Regions from separate parts of the Ruegeria sp. AF7 genome, predicted to be linked through region 2. Evidence: riboswitches for the same ligand, from Rfam matches in the RefSeq annotation. Region 2 holds a riboswitch; each other region holds the start of a gene.
What was found. Region 2 has a riboswitch for cobalamin ahead of ACR0AP_RS00315 (DUF1636 family protein). Riboswitches for the same ligand answer to the same signal wherever they lie in the genome.
Positions count from the first base shown of each region.

Region 1: another riboswitch for cobalamin. It lies ahead of ACR0AP_RS18750 (hypothetical protein); the one in region 2 lies ahead of ACR0AP_RS00315 (DUF1636 family protein).
Region 3: another riboswitch for cobalamin. It lies ahead of ACR0AP_RS19620 (DUF4198 domain-containing protein); the one in region 2 lies ahead of ACR0AP_RS00315 (DUF1636 family protein).

Region 1 is NZ_JBQFYX010000020.1:7,472-13,243, reverse strand. Features, by position in the region: gene ACR0AP_RS18770 (bifunctional 2',3'-cyclic-nucleotide 2'-phosphodiesterase/3'-nucleotidase) at 1-96, shown strand, start outside; RNA gene ffs (signal recognition particle sRNA small type) at 136-234, shown strand; gene rsgA (ribosome small subunit-dependent GTPase A) at 393-1,421, shown strand; gene ACR0AP_RS18755 (alpha/beta hydrolase family protein) at 1,457-2,314, opposite strand; cobalamin riboswitch at 2,448-2,666, shown strand; gene ACR0AP_RS18750 (hypothetical protein) at 2,757-3,164, shown strand; gene ACR0AP_RS18745 (protein-tyrosine phosphatase family protein) at 3,156-3,668, opposite strand; gene ACR0AP_RS18740 (DNA polymerase III subunit gamma/tau) at 3,841-5,604, shown strand.
Region 2 is NZ_JBQFYX010000001.1:65,185-70,956, reverse strand. Features, by position in the region: gene ACR0AP_RS00340 (hypothetical protein) at 1-374, opposite strand, end outside; gene ACR0AP_RS00335 (TolC family outer membrane protein) at 448-1,866, opposite strand; gene ACR0AP_RS00330 (protein-L-isoaspartate O-methyltransferase family protein) at 1,961-2,614, opposite strand; tRNA gene ACR0AP_RS00325 (tRNA-Cys) at 2,839-2,912, shown strand; gene ACR0AP_RS00320 (NAD(P)-dependent oxidoreductase) at 3,090-4,085, opposite strand; cobalamin riboswitch at 4,188-4,392, shown strand; gene ACR0AP_RS00315 (DUF1636 family protein) at 4,487-4,861, shown strand; gene cobW (cobalamin biosynthesis protein CobW) at 4,866-5,772, shown strand, end outside.
Region 3 is NZ_JBQFYX010000024.1:15,002-20,773, reverse strand. Features, by position in the region: gene ACR0AP_RS19640 (ATP-binding cassette domain-containing protein) at 1-145, opposite strand, end outside; gene ACR0AP_RS19635 (ABC transporter permease) at 145-1,218, opposite strand; gene ACR0AP_RS19630 (substrate-binding domain-containing protein) at 1,326-2,345, opposite strand; gene ACR0AP_RS19625 (ROK family transcriptional regulator) at 2,520-3,725, shown strand; cobalamin riboswitch at 3,847-4,045, shown strand; gene ACR0AP_RS19620 (DUF4198 domain-containing protein) at 4,178-4,963, shown strand; gene cbiM (cobalt transporter CbiM) at 4,970-5,581, shown strand; gene ACR0AP_RS19610 (cobalt ABC transporter permease) at 5,578-5,772, shown strand, end outside.

The sequences.
Region 1 (5,772 bases), on a different contig from region 2:
GGCGCCCTGAAATATCTGGATGAGTTACGCAGGTTCGATCCCGTGCTGCTGGGCTCGGATGGCAGGGGATTTGAACGAATCCGCCTGACGCTCTGACGGGTTGTCTTTTCCCGATGCCTTCCCTATATCCGGAGTCGAGAGGTTGGCGCGGGCGAGCGCCTCGCCAACCTGGTCAGGTCCGGAAGGAAGCAGCCACAACGAGCCCCGCTTGGGTCGATGTCCAACCTCTCACTTCGTGAACCATAGCCGCAGGAGGGCTTTATGATTGTATTGAAAACCCTTCGGGCAGACTGGTTCTGATTCACCGGAATCACCTGACTGCCTGAACACACGACCTGCGGATGCGCGATTGCTATCCGTTGGCATTGTTGTTTCTGAAAACAGGCAGATAAATGTCTTATACGCTTTCGGACCTGGGATGGTCCTCTCACTTTGCAGCGCAACACGCAGCTTTTCCTTCTGACACGCCCTTTCGTATCGCATCGGTACATCGGGACCGTCTGATCGGGCTGAGCCCGGATGGTGAAATCCCTTTGCTGACACCGGATAATCCGACCGGTTCATATGCCGTCGGAGATTGGGTCATTGCAGACGCCGAAAACCGCGTGCGCCACCTTCTGGACCGGCGCAGCCTGCTGCAACGCAGAGCTGCCGGTACAGGCGCCGCAACCCAACTGATTGCGGCCAATGTCGATGTATTGTTCATTGTCAGCTCGTGCAATGCGGACTTCAACCTTCCCCGACTGGAACGTTATCTGGTTCTTGCGCACCAGGCCGGATGTTATCCGGTCGTTGTCCTGACGAAAGCTGACCAGTCGGATGATCCCGGAAGTTTCTCGGGACAAGTGGAATCTCTGGACCCGTTTTTGACGGTTTTGGCGATCAACGCTCGGGATCCGGCAGATGTCGAAAAGGTTCTGGCATGGTGTCCCAAAGGCCAGACCGGCGCGCTGGTCGGGTCGTCGGGCGTGGGTAAAACGACGCTCAGCAACACCATGACAGATCAAAACCTCGCCACGTCTGGAATTCGCGAAGACGACGCACGGGGCAGGCACACGACAACGGTGCGTGCGTTGCACCCGATGAGAAACGGTGGATGGTTGATCGACACGCCCGGAATGCGCGCATTGCGCTTGCTGGACGCTCAGGACGGGATCGACGACGTATTCTCGGACATCACAGAGCTTAGCCAAAGCTGCCGCTTTTCGGATTGTCAGCACGAGACCGAGCCCGGCTGTGCCGTGCAGAACTCAATCGACGAAGGCGTGCTTGATCCGGCGCGGCTGGACCGTTGGCGCAAGCTGCGGCGTGAAGATCAGCGAAACTCGGAAACCGTTGCCCAATCGCGGGCGCGGGACAAGGCGTTCGGCAAGATGGTGCGCGGTGTCATGCAGGACAAGAAGCTTCGCAAACGGCCATAACTGCAAGGTGTTAGGAAAACCTGCGTCGCGTCTGATCAGGCGATCAGGCGCGGCCAGACCGCTGCATTGCGACGGGCAAATGCTCCGATATGGCCTATTTCCGGCAGTCCGAATTCAGCAGGCTTCAGAAGGTGGCGTCTGGCCTCGGGGCCGTACAGATCGGCAAGGCGCCAAACTGCCTCGGGCGGAGCCATCTGGTCATCTTCGAACGTGAACAGATCCACAGGTGTTCCAGAACTGCCCCAATGCGCATCAGGCAAATTCTGCCCGATCTCGGGAATGTAGCTAAGAGGAGCTGTACACCATTTGCGCCATTGCCAGTAGACCGAGGCGGGCAGGTCCGAACCAAACCCGATCGCTTTGCCGGGCAGATACCCAAGCGCCCGCACCATCAGCGGTGCATGGCCATACCAGAACAGCCCTGCCAACCCCCGATAGGGCCATGGGTGATCTTTCAAAGTCACCAGCCCCGAACACACACCGATCATTCGGTCGATCTGGTCGATATCCGGCTGCACCGGCCCCAGCATCGCGCCGACGGAATGGCCGATGGTCCACTGCTGCGCCTTTGGAAACCGCCTGCGCATTTCGGCCCGTGCCGCTGGCATGTCGATCAACGCCCAATCCGCCATTGTTGCAGTTGCGTCTTTCAGGCGGCCGACCAAAGAAAGCCCGTAGTCCCGATAGTCATAGGTCAGGCAAGCTATCCCCCGCTCGGTAGCCAGCCATCGCGCAAAGTGTTGATAATAGTCACGCGGCACACCCGTGGCACTGTTCAGCACGACAACGGTTTCCGGCTCACCCACTGGCCGATGCAACCGCGCCGACAAGGTCACGGACCCTGACGGAAAGCGGAAATCTTCGATCAACACCGTCTGTTCCGTATCCAACATGATCCCCGGCTTTCGCTGAAACAATCGGTTTGCCTGCCTTCGATGCCGACGACACTAAGCCGGAACATAATCCGCATCCAGCATGACCAAACGTCCGGCCTAAAGATCGGCTTGACTCGGAACGCGATCAGGCGCTAGCGGTTGTGTGATGGTTTCCGGCCCCCACAAGAGGTCGGGATGAAAAGGGAACACGGTGCGGTTTGTCTGGTCACACAGATATCAACCAAGTCCGCGACTGCCCCCGCAACTGTAAGCGGTAAGCAATGCCGAAATACCACTGGCCCATGGGCTGGGAAGGTCGGCAGAGCAATGACCCGCAAGTCAGGAGACCTGCCATCGGAACTGAAACCGAAACTCGGGCGGGGTGTCCGGGCAGGTCCTGACAGCGAGATGCTGTCCCACCTGCTCCAATATCCAGCCCACCACGCGCGGAGGGCGCAGGATGATCTGGAAGACAAAATCACACGAATACAGCGCAACTGTGTGCCAGCGGACGGGCAAAACCTGCCCGGCTTTGGCGCGACTGGCCCGCTCGATTTCCGAAGCCATGGCGCAGGCGGTTTCGGCCACCAGCGAGGATTTCGAATTTGAAGGTTACAGCGCGCTGTCACATTGCGCGGAGGGGTGCATGGCAGCGATCCGAGCGCGATCCGACAGCGTTCGCGTTTTCTGCGGGGCGCACCCTGATACAGCAATTCGGGATCTGGATGCCTATGCCGATTTGATCTTCGGACCTAAATTCAGCACGCTGCCCTCGGGCATTGTCGCGAACCCGCCTTGCGCCATGATCGAGGTTTCAACGATCCGACCCCCGAAATTCGGTTACGCACCTCAGCAGCTTTCAGCTTGATCCCACTTCCACCTGTGCCGGCGTGATCCGGGACGCCCAGGCCAGCTGCGCATCGGTTTCGACAGCGCACGGGCGTACGGCCCGCAGGCGGTCCAGTGCGTCACTGGCGCGTTCACCGCATTCAACCATCAGTCGCAGAACAATCATCCCGGACCTGCCGCACCCACCACGGCAGTGCACTAGGACCCGGCCACCACCCGACAGTGCATGTCGGGCCGTGGCGCTGACCTCTGGCCAGGCCTTCTGAACCGCTTGCGTTGGCGCTCCAAAATCTTCGATCGGCAGGTGAACCCACCGGCTGGCCCGGCTTTGGATGTCGCTGCCAAAGTGCTGCGCGCCATCCTGAAGCATTTCGACATCCGTCGTCATTGAAATCACAAGGCCCGGTTTCCACGCCGCAATCGTATCCAGATCGGTGGCGTAATCCCCGCCACGACCGGGCATTGAAGTAAGGGCAAGCGTCCCGCCTCCGACCTGCAGAGCAAAGATGACCAACTGCGACATGAAGTGCGTCCTCCCCCAAGGTACTCTTTAAGAAATGAGTCATTAAATCCGCTGGTCCAGTTTAGTTGGAAACCAGCCCGTTCCTGAAACAAAAAATCATCGCGCCCCACAGTGGACGCGGACTGCCGCCGCCACTACGCTGTGCCGAAGCACCGAATCCGAGCGAGAAGACATGACAGACACGCCCAGCCCCGCCTATCAGGTTCTCGCCCGCAAATACCGTCCGGAAACCTTTGCCGATCTGGTGGGTCAGGATGCCATGGTGCGCACCCTAAAAAACGCTTTCGAGGCCGACCGGATCGCGCAGGCCTTTATCATGACCGGCATTCGCGGGACGGGTAAAACGACCACGGCGCGGATCATCGCCAAGGGCATGAACTGCATCGGACCCGACGGAACCGGTGGCCCCACAACCGAACCCTGCGGTCAGTGCGAACATTGTGTCGCCATCATGGAAGGCCGCCATGTCGATGTGATGGAAATGGATGCCGCCAGCCGTACCGGCGTCAACGATATCCGCGAGATCATCGACAGTGTACGCTATCGCGCCGCCAGTGCGCGCTACAAGATCTACATCATCGACGAGGTTCACATGCTCTCGACCAGCGCATTCAACGCGCTGCTCAAGACGTTGGAAGAACCGCCCGCACATGTGAAATTCATCTTCGCGACCACCGAGATTCGCAAAGTGCCGGTCACGGTTCTGTCGCGGTGTCAGCGCTTTGACCTGCGCCGGATCGAGCCCGAAGACATGATCGGCCTGCTGCGCAAGATCGCCGGGGCCGAGAGCGCGCAGATCGCCGACGACGCGCTGGCGTTGATCACCCGCGCTGCAGAAGGGTCGGCCCGCGACGCGACCTCATTGCTGGATCAGGCAATCTCGCACGGGGCCGGAGAGACGACGGCGGATCAGGTCCGTGCGATGCTGGGTCTGGCGGATCGTGGTCGGGTTCTGGACCTGATGGACATGATCCTGCGCGGTGACGCGGCAGGGGCGCTTACTGAACTGAGCGGGCAATATGCGGAAGGCGCGGACCCTCTGGCCGTGCTGCGCGATCTGGCCGAAATCACGCATTGGGTGTCCGTCGTAAAGATCACACCTGACGCGGCCGAAGACCCGACGGTTTCCCCCGACGAACGCACACGGGGCCAGCACATGGCCGAGGCTTTGCCGATGCGGGTTCTGACCCGGATGTGGCAGATGCTGCTGAAGGCGCTGGAAGAAGTCTCTGCGGCGCCCAACGCGATGATGGCCGCCGAGATGGCCGTTATCCGGCTGACGCATGTCGCTGATTTGCCCAGCCCCGAAGAGCTGATCAAACGGCTGCAAGACACCCCGCCTCCGCCTCCCGGCGGGCCGGGCGGAGGCATGTCAATGTCGCGACAGGCCCCGGTGGCAACGCAATCCAACGCGACCCCGCCGCCTGCTTATACATCGCCCCCGCGCGGAGCGGGTGGCGCACCGGTTGCCGCACTGTCGCAGGATGCACAGACGGCCCTGGCCCGCTATCCAACCTTCGGGCATGTGGTGGAACTGATCCGCACAAACCGCGATGTGAAACTGCTTGTCGAGGTGGAAAGCGGCGTGCGCCTTGTGTCGTATCAGCCCGGCCGGATCGAATTCACCCCGACGCCTCAGGCACCGTCGGATTTGGCGTCGCGATTGGGCTCTGCCCTGCAACGATGGACCGGCAATCGGTGGGCCGTCTCCATTGTCTCGGACGGAGATGCGGCGACCATTGCGGAAGTACGGGACCGGGCCGAACTTGCCCTGAAAGCCGAGGCCGAAGAACACCCGCTGGTTCAGGCCGTTCTGACGCAATTCCCCAAGGCAAAGATCATTCGGATCGAAACACCGGAGCAGCGCGCCGCCAAGGTTGAGACCGAGGCCCTTCCCGAGGTCGAAGATGAATGGGACCCCTTCGAAGAGGATTAGCCCCTCAGCCCGCAGGTCCACGCTTCAAGAAACCAGCATACTCACGCCCCTCCACCATGCAACTGAGGGAGGGAATGCAAGCGCATAAATGATCGGTCCGCGACGCTCTGATCTGGACAGGCGGGAGACCTCTTGTGCCGCCTGCCTGCGGTCCGTATTTAGAACCAA
Region 2 (5,772 bases):
GCCGCTTCCAGCGCTTCGATCTTTGCACTCAGGCTGCTTGTTGCATCATCCGACGGGGCGTGTTTCGTCTCGGCTGTTTCTGGCTTGTCCTGGTCAGCGTTCGCAGGTTGACCCGTCTGAACGATGTCACAGGTGCGCAACAACATGGGCTTGGCGGCATCTGAAACTTCGGGTTCCGACACAGCTTTAGCGGGAATCACCCCCAATTGATCTGGTGTGCTGATCCGCAAAGCATCAGTAAGCACCAGCCGCCCCGGCTTTCGTGCTTTAGTCGTTTGATCCGAGACGGTTTTATCACGACTGTCTTCACTGACCAGACGTTTGACCGAAGACAGAACGTCTTCGATCCCTGCTTTCACGACATTATCAGACATTGTTCTCTACCGCTCTATCCTTGGATCGAGTGTAGCCAAACAATCCGCGCCTCACAACAAATAGTATTGTCGATCAGTCCCGGCGCAATGCTTTGAGAACGCGATCCAGATCCTTGCTTTGCTTGCTGACCTGTGCCGGCGCATTCTTGACCAGATTGTAATACAAAGTCGGATCATAGATTTGCACCGCCAGCCCAAGACGCTCGGCTGTCAGAAGGCCCTGCGCCTGCAACAACTGATAGGCAGCCCGCGACCGTTCGGTGCGCGAAGCGACTTCTGCCAGTTGTGCATCCAGCAAATCCTGCTGTGCATTCAATACATCCAGAGTTGTTCGCGCGCCCAGAGTCGCCTCTTCCCGGATGCCATCAAACGCCACCTGCGAGGCGTTAACGCGCTCGGTTGACGCCCTTAGACTGGCACTGGCTGCCTGAAACGCCGCATAACGGTCGGTCACACCCTGCGTGATGTTCTTTTGAACGTTCAGAAGATTCGCACGCGAGGCATCCCGGCTGGCCATTGCGCGACGCACATTTGCCGCCAACCGGCCACCCGCGTAGATTGGTTGTGTGAAGTTCAGCGACACGGTCGCATCGTTCACATAGTCATTATTGTCATAGCGCTCGGACACGCCAGCATCGGCATTCAGGCTGACATTCGGCCCAAGGTTTGCCCGTTGCTGCTGCACGACCAGATCGAACGCCCTGACCTGATGCTGTGCCGACAGAATGGCCGGGTGGTTGCGTTGCGCCAGGTTCACAGCTTCAGCTTCGGAACGCGGCAGATTGGGCAGGCTCGGCTGACCAGCTGTTCGCCCCGGTGCCTTTCCGACTGCGTTCACGTATTCGGCCTGCGCAATGCTCAATTCACCGCGTGCCACAGCCAGATCCGCCTGAGAGCTTGCCAGCTGTGCTTCGGACAATGCGACATCCGTCCGGGTTACTTCGCCCACTTCGAAGCGGTCATTCGACGCCCTAAGTTCCTCTGCTGACACATCCACGTTGTTCTGGCGGATCGCCACGGTCTCTTCCTGCAACAGGACGCCCAGATAGGCATTTGCTGCGCGGATAAGAACCTGTTGTTCGATATCGATCAGGGTTTGCCGGGTCGATAGTACCGTTTCCTGCGCCGACTGCTTGCCCAGCACCGACGCGCCGCCATCATACAAAAGCTGGCTCAGCGTCAGGCCCGAAAAGAACCGCGACGGCTCGTTTGTCGTCACGACGTTATTGACCCGCGAACGGGTGTAATCCTGGCTGACCTGCACGGTCCAGTTGATGATTGGCCGCAACGCAGAAAGCGCAATGGCCACATCTTCATCCGCCGCGCGCAGCAACGCCCGGTTCTGCTCAAGCAAACCACTGGTGTTATACGCACCGATGAACGCATCCGTTATGTTGTCTGCCCACGCTGCACGCCCTGGCATCACGCTCATGGCAAGTCCTGCGGTCACAGCAAACGCCCTGACCAGCTTACCTGTCGCCGAACCACGCATACCAAAATCCTCTCAAACGAAATTACACTGCCCTACAGGCAGTTTGCGGCCTTCTTTTCAACTAATCAAGGCGATAGAAAAATCTATCGGCGGACTATAGCGAAAATGCACACTCTGCCGAAAAACCTTCCAGAACCGGCGCATTGGCATTGAACACATCACGCCAACTGACGCGACCACCGGTTTTTCGACCGATCCGCACGGTACCCAGGTTGCCCTTGACAAACAGACACACGATCCGACCGTGGTCCTTGAGCTGATCCAACAGGGCATCGGGCACCTGCTCGACACCGCCCTGCACCATGATCGCATCATAGGGGCCGTGTTCCGCCACACCCTGTTCCAGCGCGCCAACGTGGATGATGGCGTTGTGCACGTCAGCTTCGGCCAAGAGGTTTTGCGCCTCGGCTGCAAGGGTTTCGTCGCATTCAACACCCACAACCAACTCAGCCATCCGCGCGGTGACAGCCGTGGAATACCCCATTGCCGGAGCGATATCGAGGACCATCTCATCCTTGGATATGTTCAGCGCGTCCAGCATTTTAGCCAGGGTCCGCGGCTCCAACATGCTGCGCCCGTCCCCCAGATCAATCAGGCCGTCCACATAGGCCGCCTCGCGTTGAGAATCGGGCACGAAGCTTTCCCGCGGAACACTCAGCATCGCCTCAATGATCGGGAACTTGGTGACGTCAGAGGGGCGGATCTGTGTATCAACCATTGTGCGGCGCCGGGCTGCGAAGTCAGTCATTGGATATCTCGTATCATTCCCAAAGATGTCCGGCTTGTGCCATATCCTGAACCTTCCAGCAACGCCCCTGTTGCCGCAACCTGAATCTTGATCAACTCCTTGGGCGTGGACTTCGGCAAATTTCGATCTTGCCGGCAATTTCGCGCGCAATCCACTGGACGCCCCAGAGGAAAGCTGTTAAAAACCCAGTCACACCACAGCAAGTATTTGATTTTACTTGAAAAGGCGAGTTGGCGGAGTGGTGACGCAGCGGATTGCAAATCCGTGTACACCGGTTCGATTCCGGTACTCGCCTCCAACCACATCCTAATCGCTGACTTAACCCCGCAGTACGCGCGTGCGACGCTTGGTATTTTCAGACGTTCATGGCCCGCGATTCTGTCGAATTGCGGGCCAGATATTGCGTGTTTTTCGGAACTCCTGCCTACCCCTGCTCGTTCACGGGGCGCGATTTTGTCTGGTATATGCTTTACGTTCAGGCGCGCCCTTGTGGCACAACCTCGTATCCCGGCTCTTCCGGCTCATCATCCGTCATTTCGGCTGGAAAGCCCGGGGCGGTGATATCCAGGCCGGTTGCCTCTTCCAGCCGTTTGATAATATTTGGTGAAAGCTCGCGTTCGCCATAGCGCGCGATACCATCGTTAAAGATGCTGATCATCACCGGGTTTATTTCCAGCGGCACCCCGGCGCGGTCGGCGACCTCCTGAAACAGACCGATATCCTTCTTCACCAGATCCATGGTGAAGGAAATATCGCGCGACCCGTTCAGGATGACCTGACTTTCGGTTTCGTGCACGAAGGACGTGCCGGACGAGATTTTGATCGCCTCATAGGTCGTGTTCAGATCCATCCCCGCAGCCTTTGCCGTAACCAGTGCTTCGGCGCAGGTGATCAGGTTGGCGGTGGCAAGATAGTTGGTCATCACTTTCAGCACCGACGCCGAGCCCAGTTCACCGGTGTGCAAAACCCGGCGGCCCATTGTCGTCAGGAACGGCAGAATTCGTTCAAACGTTTCCCGGTCGCAGCCCGCAAAGATCGAGATATTGCCCGTCGCGGCACGGTGGCACCCGCCAGAAACCGGGCAATCGACGGCCGCACCGCCGCGCGATATGACTTCGGCACCCAGGTGTTTGACTTCGGCCTCGTCCGTGGTCGACATCTCCATCCAGATCTTGCCGGGGCCCACTTCGGGCAACATCTCCTGCATGACTGCGTCCGATGCTGCCGGAGACGGCAGACAGGTGATCACCGCATCGCAATCGCGCATCAACTGGGCGGGCCCTTCTGCCGCCTTTGCGCCTTTGGCGACAAACTCGGCCACCAGATCCGCGTTCAGGTCATGCACAGTCAGATCAATGCCGTTGCGCAAAAGGGATCCCGAAAGCTTGCCGCCTACGTTACCCAGACCGATAAATCCCACTTTCATATGACGCATCTCCAAGTTCGTCGTTTTCCCGTCATGCGACCACATACCGAACACATTCTTCATGCCGCCGAACGACGCCTACAGGTCGCTTTTTTCTCCTTGGCTTATTTGTTGCGCGCGAACCGCTTGACAAGCGGGTCAGCGGTGCCGCATGTCCCTGTCGTTGGTGTCGGCGACAGCCGATGAAAAGGGAATGCGTCAACGGTTCATCCGCCAAACGCAGCCGCCCCCGCGACCGTGACCGGAGAGGATGCCCAATGCCACTGGCCTGTGCCGGGAAGGCGGGACATCCGACAGAGCGACCGCTCTGGCATCCGCAAGCCGGGAGACCTGCCAACACCCGAAGTTGAAACCGGGCGGGGTGTTCCGGTGTCGGGTCCATGTGCAGACGTGGTGCCCGCATGAAACCCCGTCCCCCGCGAAGAGGATTTGGGGGGATGAGAGACATGAGCGAGAACGCACCGGTAGAGCTACTGGTCTGCACGACTTGCCGCCGGGGTCTGCCCGTCGAGGATGACGCTGAGCGACCCGGCACATTGTTGCACAAGGCCCTGGAACAGGCTGTCCTGCCGGATGGCATCATTCTGAAACCGGTCGAATGCCTTTCGAACTGCGATCAGGGCTGTTCCATCGTGCTTCGGGGCGGGCCGGATCGCTGGACCTTTGTTTACGAGAATCTGAACGAAATCGATCACGTCGATGTCATCATCGATGGCGCGACTAAGTATCTGGCCACAGGCGATGGTCTGGTGAAATGGCGCGACCGTCCTGAACATTTCCGCAAAAACTGCGCCTCGCGCATTCCCCCGATTGGAGCCTGAGATCATGTCGAACCTTGAAAAACTCCCCGTCACTGTGATCACCGGCTTTCTGGGCTCGGGCAAAACCACGCTGGTGCGCCATCTGATGCAGAACCCGCAGGGAAAGCGGCTGGCGATTGTTGTTAACGAGTTTGGAGATGTGGGTGTTGATGGCGACATTCTGAAATCCTGCGCGATACCGGATTGCCCTGCGGAAAACATCATGGAACTGGCAAACGGCTGCATTTGCTGCACCGTGGCTGATGATTTCATCCCGACCATCGAGGCGCTGATGGCGCTGGAACCGCGCCCGGATCACATCCTGATCGAAACATCCGGCCTTGCACTGCCCAAACCGCTGCTGAAAGCATTTGATTGGCCTGATATCCGTTCGAAAATCACTGTTGATGGCGTGATCGCGCTGGCCGATGCCGAGGCCGTGGCCGCCGGTCGCTTTGCTCCGAACGTTGAAGCGGTGGATGCCCAACGGCTGGCTGATGACTCGATTGATCACGAAACACCCTTGTCCGAGGTGTTCGAGGATCAGATCTCGTGCGCGGATATCATCCTGCTGACCAAGCCCGATCTGGCAGGTCCCGAAGGTGTCGCGAAAGCTAAACAGATTATCGCCGCCGAGGCGCCGCGCCCGCTTCCCGTCGTCGAGGTCGCAGAGGGTGTCGTCGACGTACGTGTCGTGCTTGGCCTTGAGGCTGCCGCCGAAGATGACATGGACGCCCGCCCGTCACATCACGATGGCCATCACGATCATGAGCATGACGATTTCGAAAGCATCATCGTCGAGTTACCGGAACAGACCGACCCGGCGGAACTGGTAGCCAGGATTGAACGTCTTGCATCTGAGCTGAATATCCTGCGCGTCAAAGGCTATGCCGCCGTCACAGGCAAACCGATGCGCCTGCTGGTTCAGGCTG
Region 3 (5,772 bases), on a different contig from region 2:
CCTTGATCAGCGTCGATTTGCCCGCGCCATTGTCGCCGATCACGGCCAGAATCTCACCCGGCATCAGGTCAAAATCGCAGTGATCCAGCGCAGTCACCTTGCCATAGCGTTTCACAAGGTTCCGTCCTTTGAGAATGGGTTCCATCAGGCTGCCACCTTTCTGATCCACTGGTCGACCGCGACCGCTGCGATGATAAGGATGCCGATCAGCAGGAACGTCCATTGTGCATCTGCGCCCAGCAACCGCAGCCCAAGCGTAAAGACACCCACGATCAGGGCACCGAACAGGGACCCCAGAATAGACCCGCGACCGCCAAACAGCGATATCCCTCCGATCACGACCGCCGTGATGCTTTCGATATTGGCCAGCTGGCCCGAGGTTGGCGAAACCGACCCGATCCGGCCAATCAGGGCCCAGCCCGCAAAGGCGCAGATCAGCCCGGACAGCATGTACACGGATATCAGCGTGCGGTGCACGTTGACACCAGACAGTTCTGCCGCTTCGGGGTCATCCCCGACGGCATAAACATGCCTGCCCCAGGCCGTGTGCCGCAACGCGTATGCAAGGACGAGGATCAGCGCCAGCATGAAGACAACACCAACGGTAAACACCGCCCCGCCCAGGTTAAACTTGGCACCAAACAGTTGCAGGATGGCGGCGTGTTCCTCGATCTCCTGCGACCGGATCGTTTCGTTTTGTGAATAAAGAAAATTCGCCGCAAGAACGATCTGCCACATGCCAAGGGTGACGATGAAAGGCGGCAGCTTGATGCGACTGACCAGAAACCCGTTCAAGGCCCCGATTGCCGAGCCAACAGCAAGGCCGCACACAATCGCAACCGAAGGCGGCATTCCATAGCGGAAAGTGAATTGCCCCATCACAACCGACGACATCACCATGATGGCCCCAACACTCAGGTCGATGCCTGCGGTCAGGATCACAAGGCTCTGCGCCGCGGCCACGATCCCGACGATCTGAACCTGTTGCAGGATCAATGTCAGCGCAAAGGGCGAAAAGAACTTGGGGCCCAGCAAGACACCAAAGATGACGATGGCAGCGACAAGGACGATCAGCGGGACCAGCGACGGGTTCACATGCAGAAAATGCTGAACCGTTCCGACAAATCCGCGTTGGTGATCGTCAAATTCGGCAACTTGCTCTGGGCTGCCCTTTGCGGCGGTTTCGAAATCGTCGGCTTGTCGTGAAGAATCGGACATGGAACTTCCCCCAAAGCGTCAGGTTTATGACGACTTTAGCAAGGTTTCGGGCGTGTGGGTGGTTTTGATAAGTGGAAGGCCGCGCAGCGGCCTTCCACACGTTCAGCTTAACCCCAGCAGAGGTCCATGCCTTCCTGAACCGAGATGGACTCGACGCCGTCGGCGGCCTTATCCGTCACAAGCGCCACGCCAGTGTCAAAAAAGTCCTTACCGGGTGTGTTCTCGGGTTTCGTCCCTTCGTCCGCCCATTTCTTGACAGCCTCAACGCCCAGCGATGCCATCAGCAGCGGGTATTGCTGGGATGTTGCGCCGATGACCCCGTCCGCCACGTTCTGCACGCCGGGGCAGCCGCCATCGACGGAAACGATCAGCACGTCATTTTCGCGCCCGATAGCCTTGAGCGCCTCGTAAGCACCCGCTGCCGCCGGTTCGTTGATGGTATGCACCACGTTGATCATCGGGTCTTTGGCCAGCAGGTTCTCCATCGCGCGGCGGCCGCCTTCTTCGTTGCCAGCGGTGACATCGCTGCCAACAAGACGCGGGTCGTCTTCATCGCCAATCACGTTCGGATCGGCCAGATCAACACCGAACCCCTGCAGGAACCCCTGATTGCGAAGCACATCCACAGTGGGCTGGCTGACCGCAAGGTCCAACGTGGCGATTTTGGCGTCATTCGCCGCATCACCCAACGTGGCTTTTGCCCATTGTCCGATCAGAAGCCCCGCAAGGAAATTGTCCGTGGCAAAGGTTGCGTCGGCCGAGTCGATAGGCTCAAGCGGGGTGTCCAGCGCAATCACGAGCAGCCCGGCATCGCGGGCCTGCTGCACCGCCGGAACGATAGACGACGTATCTGACGCGGTCAGCAGGATACCCTTGGCGCCATCCAGAATGCAGGTTTCGATGGCCTGAACCTGAGTTTCGTGGTCGCCGTCGACTTTGCCGGCAAAGGCCTTCAGCGTCATGCCAAGCTCTTCGGCTTTGGCGGTCGCACCCTCTCTCATTTTGACAAAGAAAGGGTTGGTATCCGTCTTGGTGATCAGGCAAACGGTTTCACCTTCGGCCATTGCACTGCTTGCCATGGCCGTAACCGCCAGCGCCGTGGCGCCTGCAAGTTTCGCAAGTTTCATCGGTAGTCCTCCCAGTTTTCCCAATGCCCGTCAGGGCATACGTCTGATCGGGCGAAATCCGGCCCGTTCGAACGTGAAAACCATCACAAGATTCGAATTTTGAGTCAATAAATAAATCACTCTTATTTATTATTGACAGAAAGGAAGGGTTTCAACATTGTCGTCACGAAGGGGATGGCCGTGTCTGCAAACAACTCTTTGGACAATACCGCTGGCGTACGCGAGCCAGACATGCGCGGCACCAACCAAAGCGGAATGCGGGCCCGAAATGAACGGCTTGTCCTGTCACTGGTCCGGCGCCATCAGGCCCTTGCAAAATCTGAGATCGCGCGGATGACCGGGCTGTCGGCACAGACGGTTTCGGTCATCATGCGCCAGTTGGAAACCGATGGGCTGCTTCTGCGGGGCGAACCGATCCGGGGAAAAGTCGGGCAGCCCTCGGTTCCCATGCGCCTGAATCCGGATGGCGCGTATTTCTTTGGGCTCAAAGTCGGGCGGCGCAGTACCGAGCTGGTGCTGACGGATTTCCTTGGCAATGTCAGGCACCGTGAGCGGCGGACTTATGATTTTCCGACGCCCGAGGCGACACTGAGCTTTTCCAAGGAAAGCCTCGACAAAGTGATGACGTCGCTGTCGCCCGAAGCGCGCGGCAGGATCGCGGGTCTTGGGATTGCGATGCCGTTCTACCTTTGGGACTGGGCGCAGACATTGCAGGTTCCGCAGGAGAAAATGGATCCGTGGCGTGACGCGGACCTGAAAGGCGCACTGGCCTCAAGCTATGACTTGCCGGTATTCCTACAGAACGACGCAACGGCCGCCTGCGGTGCCGAGCTGGTCTTTGGCCCGGCGGAAGGCCCACGAGATTTCCTGTATTTTTATGTGGGCTTCTTCATTGGGGGCGGGGTGGTTCTGAACGGCTCCATCTTTTCGGGGCGGGGAAATGCCGGTGCGCTTGGTCCATTGCCTGTGCCGGACGACGCAGGCGGAGTGAAACCGTTGATAGATGTCGCCAGTCTTTATGTGCTGGAGCGCGCAGTTGGTGGGAATGCCGAAACAGCCGGCTCAATCTGGGAAACGACACAGCATTGGGACATACCGGAAACCCACCTTGAGAACTGGTTGAAACAGGCGGCGCACGGGATCGCACATGCCATCGTCTCGTCTTGCAGCCTGATCGACTTCGAATCTGTCAAGATTGATGGCTGGATGCCCACAGGCATCAAGGCGCGGCTGGTGGAATTGGTCGAGGTCAAGCTATCAGACATGAACCTGACCGGGCTTGAACGGCCCTTGGTGCAGGTGGGGACGGCAGGCCCGGATGCCCGCTCATTGGGGGCGGCCAGTTTGCCATTGTCGGAAAGATACCTGCTCGAAGGGTAGGTTCATTCCCGAAAAACCCTGACCTGCATCCAAAGCGGATCCGTCGGAAAAAGGGCATCGCCCGCTAAACTTTTTGACAGCCAGCGCAATTGATCGTTGACGGATGCCGAAGAAGTCTGGCAAGCCGCTCGGCATGTCCGGTTCCGGGGCGTGCTCTGGAATCAATAGGGAATGCGGTGCGGGCTTTGGCCCAATTCCGCAACTGCACCCGCAACTGTAAGCGGCGAGCAGGGCTGAAGTGCCACTGGTGTTAATCCGGGAAGGCCAGCCCAACGCTTTGACCCGCAAGTCAGGATACCTGCCGGACATGTGCCTTTGACAAGGGCACTCCTAATCGGCGACGGGATGTGCGTCGGAGCAGGATGCTTGAAAAAGCAGCTTAGCTTGGACGTCCCCGCAGTCAAAACGCATCTCGTACCGGGGTTGGTGCGATGGGACAAGGACGACTATTGATGACCAAGCTGCTTTCCGCAGCCGCTGTGGCGATGGCGCTTCCAGCGATGGCAAATGCGCATTTCCTGCTGGAATACACCGCTGACACCATGATCGACGCACCGGGGAATGTTCCGGTCAAGCTGATCTTTTGGCATCCGTTCTCGAACGGGCATGTCATGGATCTGGACAAGCCGCAGGAATTCTACGTGATCCACAACGGTCAGAAAACCGATCTGCTGGATACCCTGGAACCCGTACGTTTCACCGGCGGCGAAAACGAAGGCGCGGCATTCAAGGGTTATGTTCCCGTCAAACGGTCGGGCGACTATGTGTTGGTGACTGTTCCCCAGCCCTATTATGAGGAATCCGAGGATATCTATATCCAGCAGATCGCCAAGGCATTCCTGAACCGCAATGAACTGCCGACCGACTGGATGAACCCGGTGGGCCTGCCGGTTGAGATCATCCCGCTCAACAAACCAACCAACATCATCGCGGGTTCGACGTTTACAGGTCGGGTTATGGCCGAAGGCCAACCGGTTGCGGGTGCCGAGATCGAGATCGAGTACATGGCCGCAGAACCGAACATGGAAAGCGCGGCCGCTTCCGCTCCGTCGGTCTCGCCGATGCCGGGTGGTGCATTGGTCGCAACTTCGGATGATAACGGGTATTTCACGTTTGGCGTTCCAAAAGCCGGATATTGGGGATTTGCCGCACTCGGCGCCGGTCCCGTGACCGAACACAACGGCAAAGAACTCAGTCAGGACGCGGTCATCTGGATCCGCGCCTGGGATTTGGAGTAACCGTAGATGCACATCGTTGACGGAGCCTTGTCCAACCCGGTCGTGATCGGCGGAGCCGTCGCTGCGGCGGGTGGGATTGCCATGGGCCTCAGGTCGCTGGATCTTGATCGCATCCCCACTGCGGGGGTGCTGTCTGCCAGCTTTTTCGTGGCATCGCTGATCCATGTGCCGATTGGCCCTTCGTCAGTGCATCTGATCCTCAACGGAATGGCCGGGCTTTTGTTGGGCTGGGCCGCATTCCCGGCCCTGTTCGTCGGGCTTCTGCTGCAAGCCGTCTTCTTTGGCTTTGGCGGGTTGACGGTATTGGGGATCAACACCCTGAACATCGCGTTGCCCGCGGTTTTGGCCGGGCTGATCTTTGGCCGCCTGATCGCCCATGGCTCACCTCTGCAAGGTGCGATATGGGGCGGGGTCGGCGGTGCCTTTGCCATAGCCGCCACAACCGGCATGGTTGCGTTTTCACTGGCCTTGTCCGGGGATGCCTTCCTGCCTGCGGCCAAGCTTGTTTTCTTTGCACATATTCCTGTCATGGCGATTGAGGCAATCCTGACCGGGTTCGCGGTTTTGCTGGCGCGCAAGGTCAAGCCCGAGCTTTTTGTCAAAGGAGCGGTCGCGTGAGGTACCTGGCGATCATTCTGGCGCTGAGCTGCGTACCCGTACCTGCCTTGGCGCATAAGGTCATAGCCGGAGTGTTTGAATCCGGTGACGCCATCGAAGGCGAAATCGGCTTTTCCAACGGCGACATGGCAAGCGATACCGAGGTCATCGTCAAAGGCCCGGACGGAGCCGAGCTGGGCCGTATCCTCACG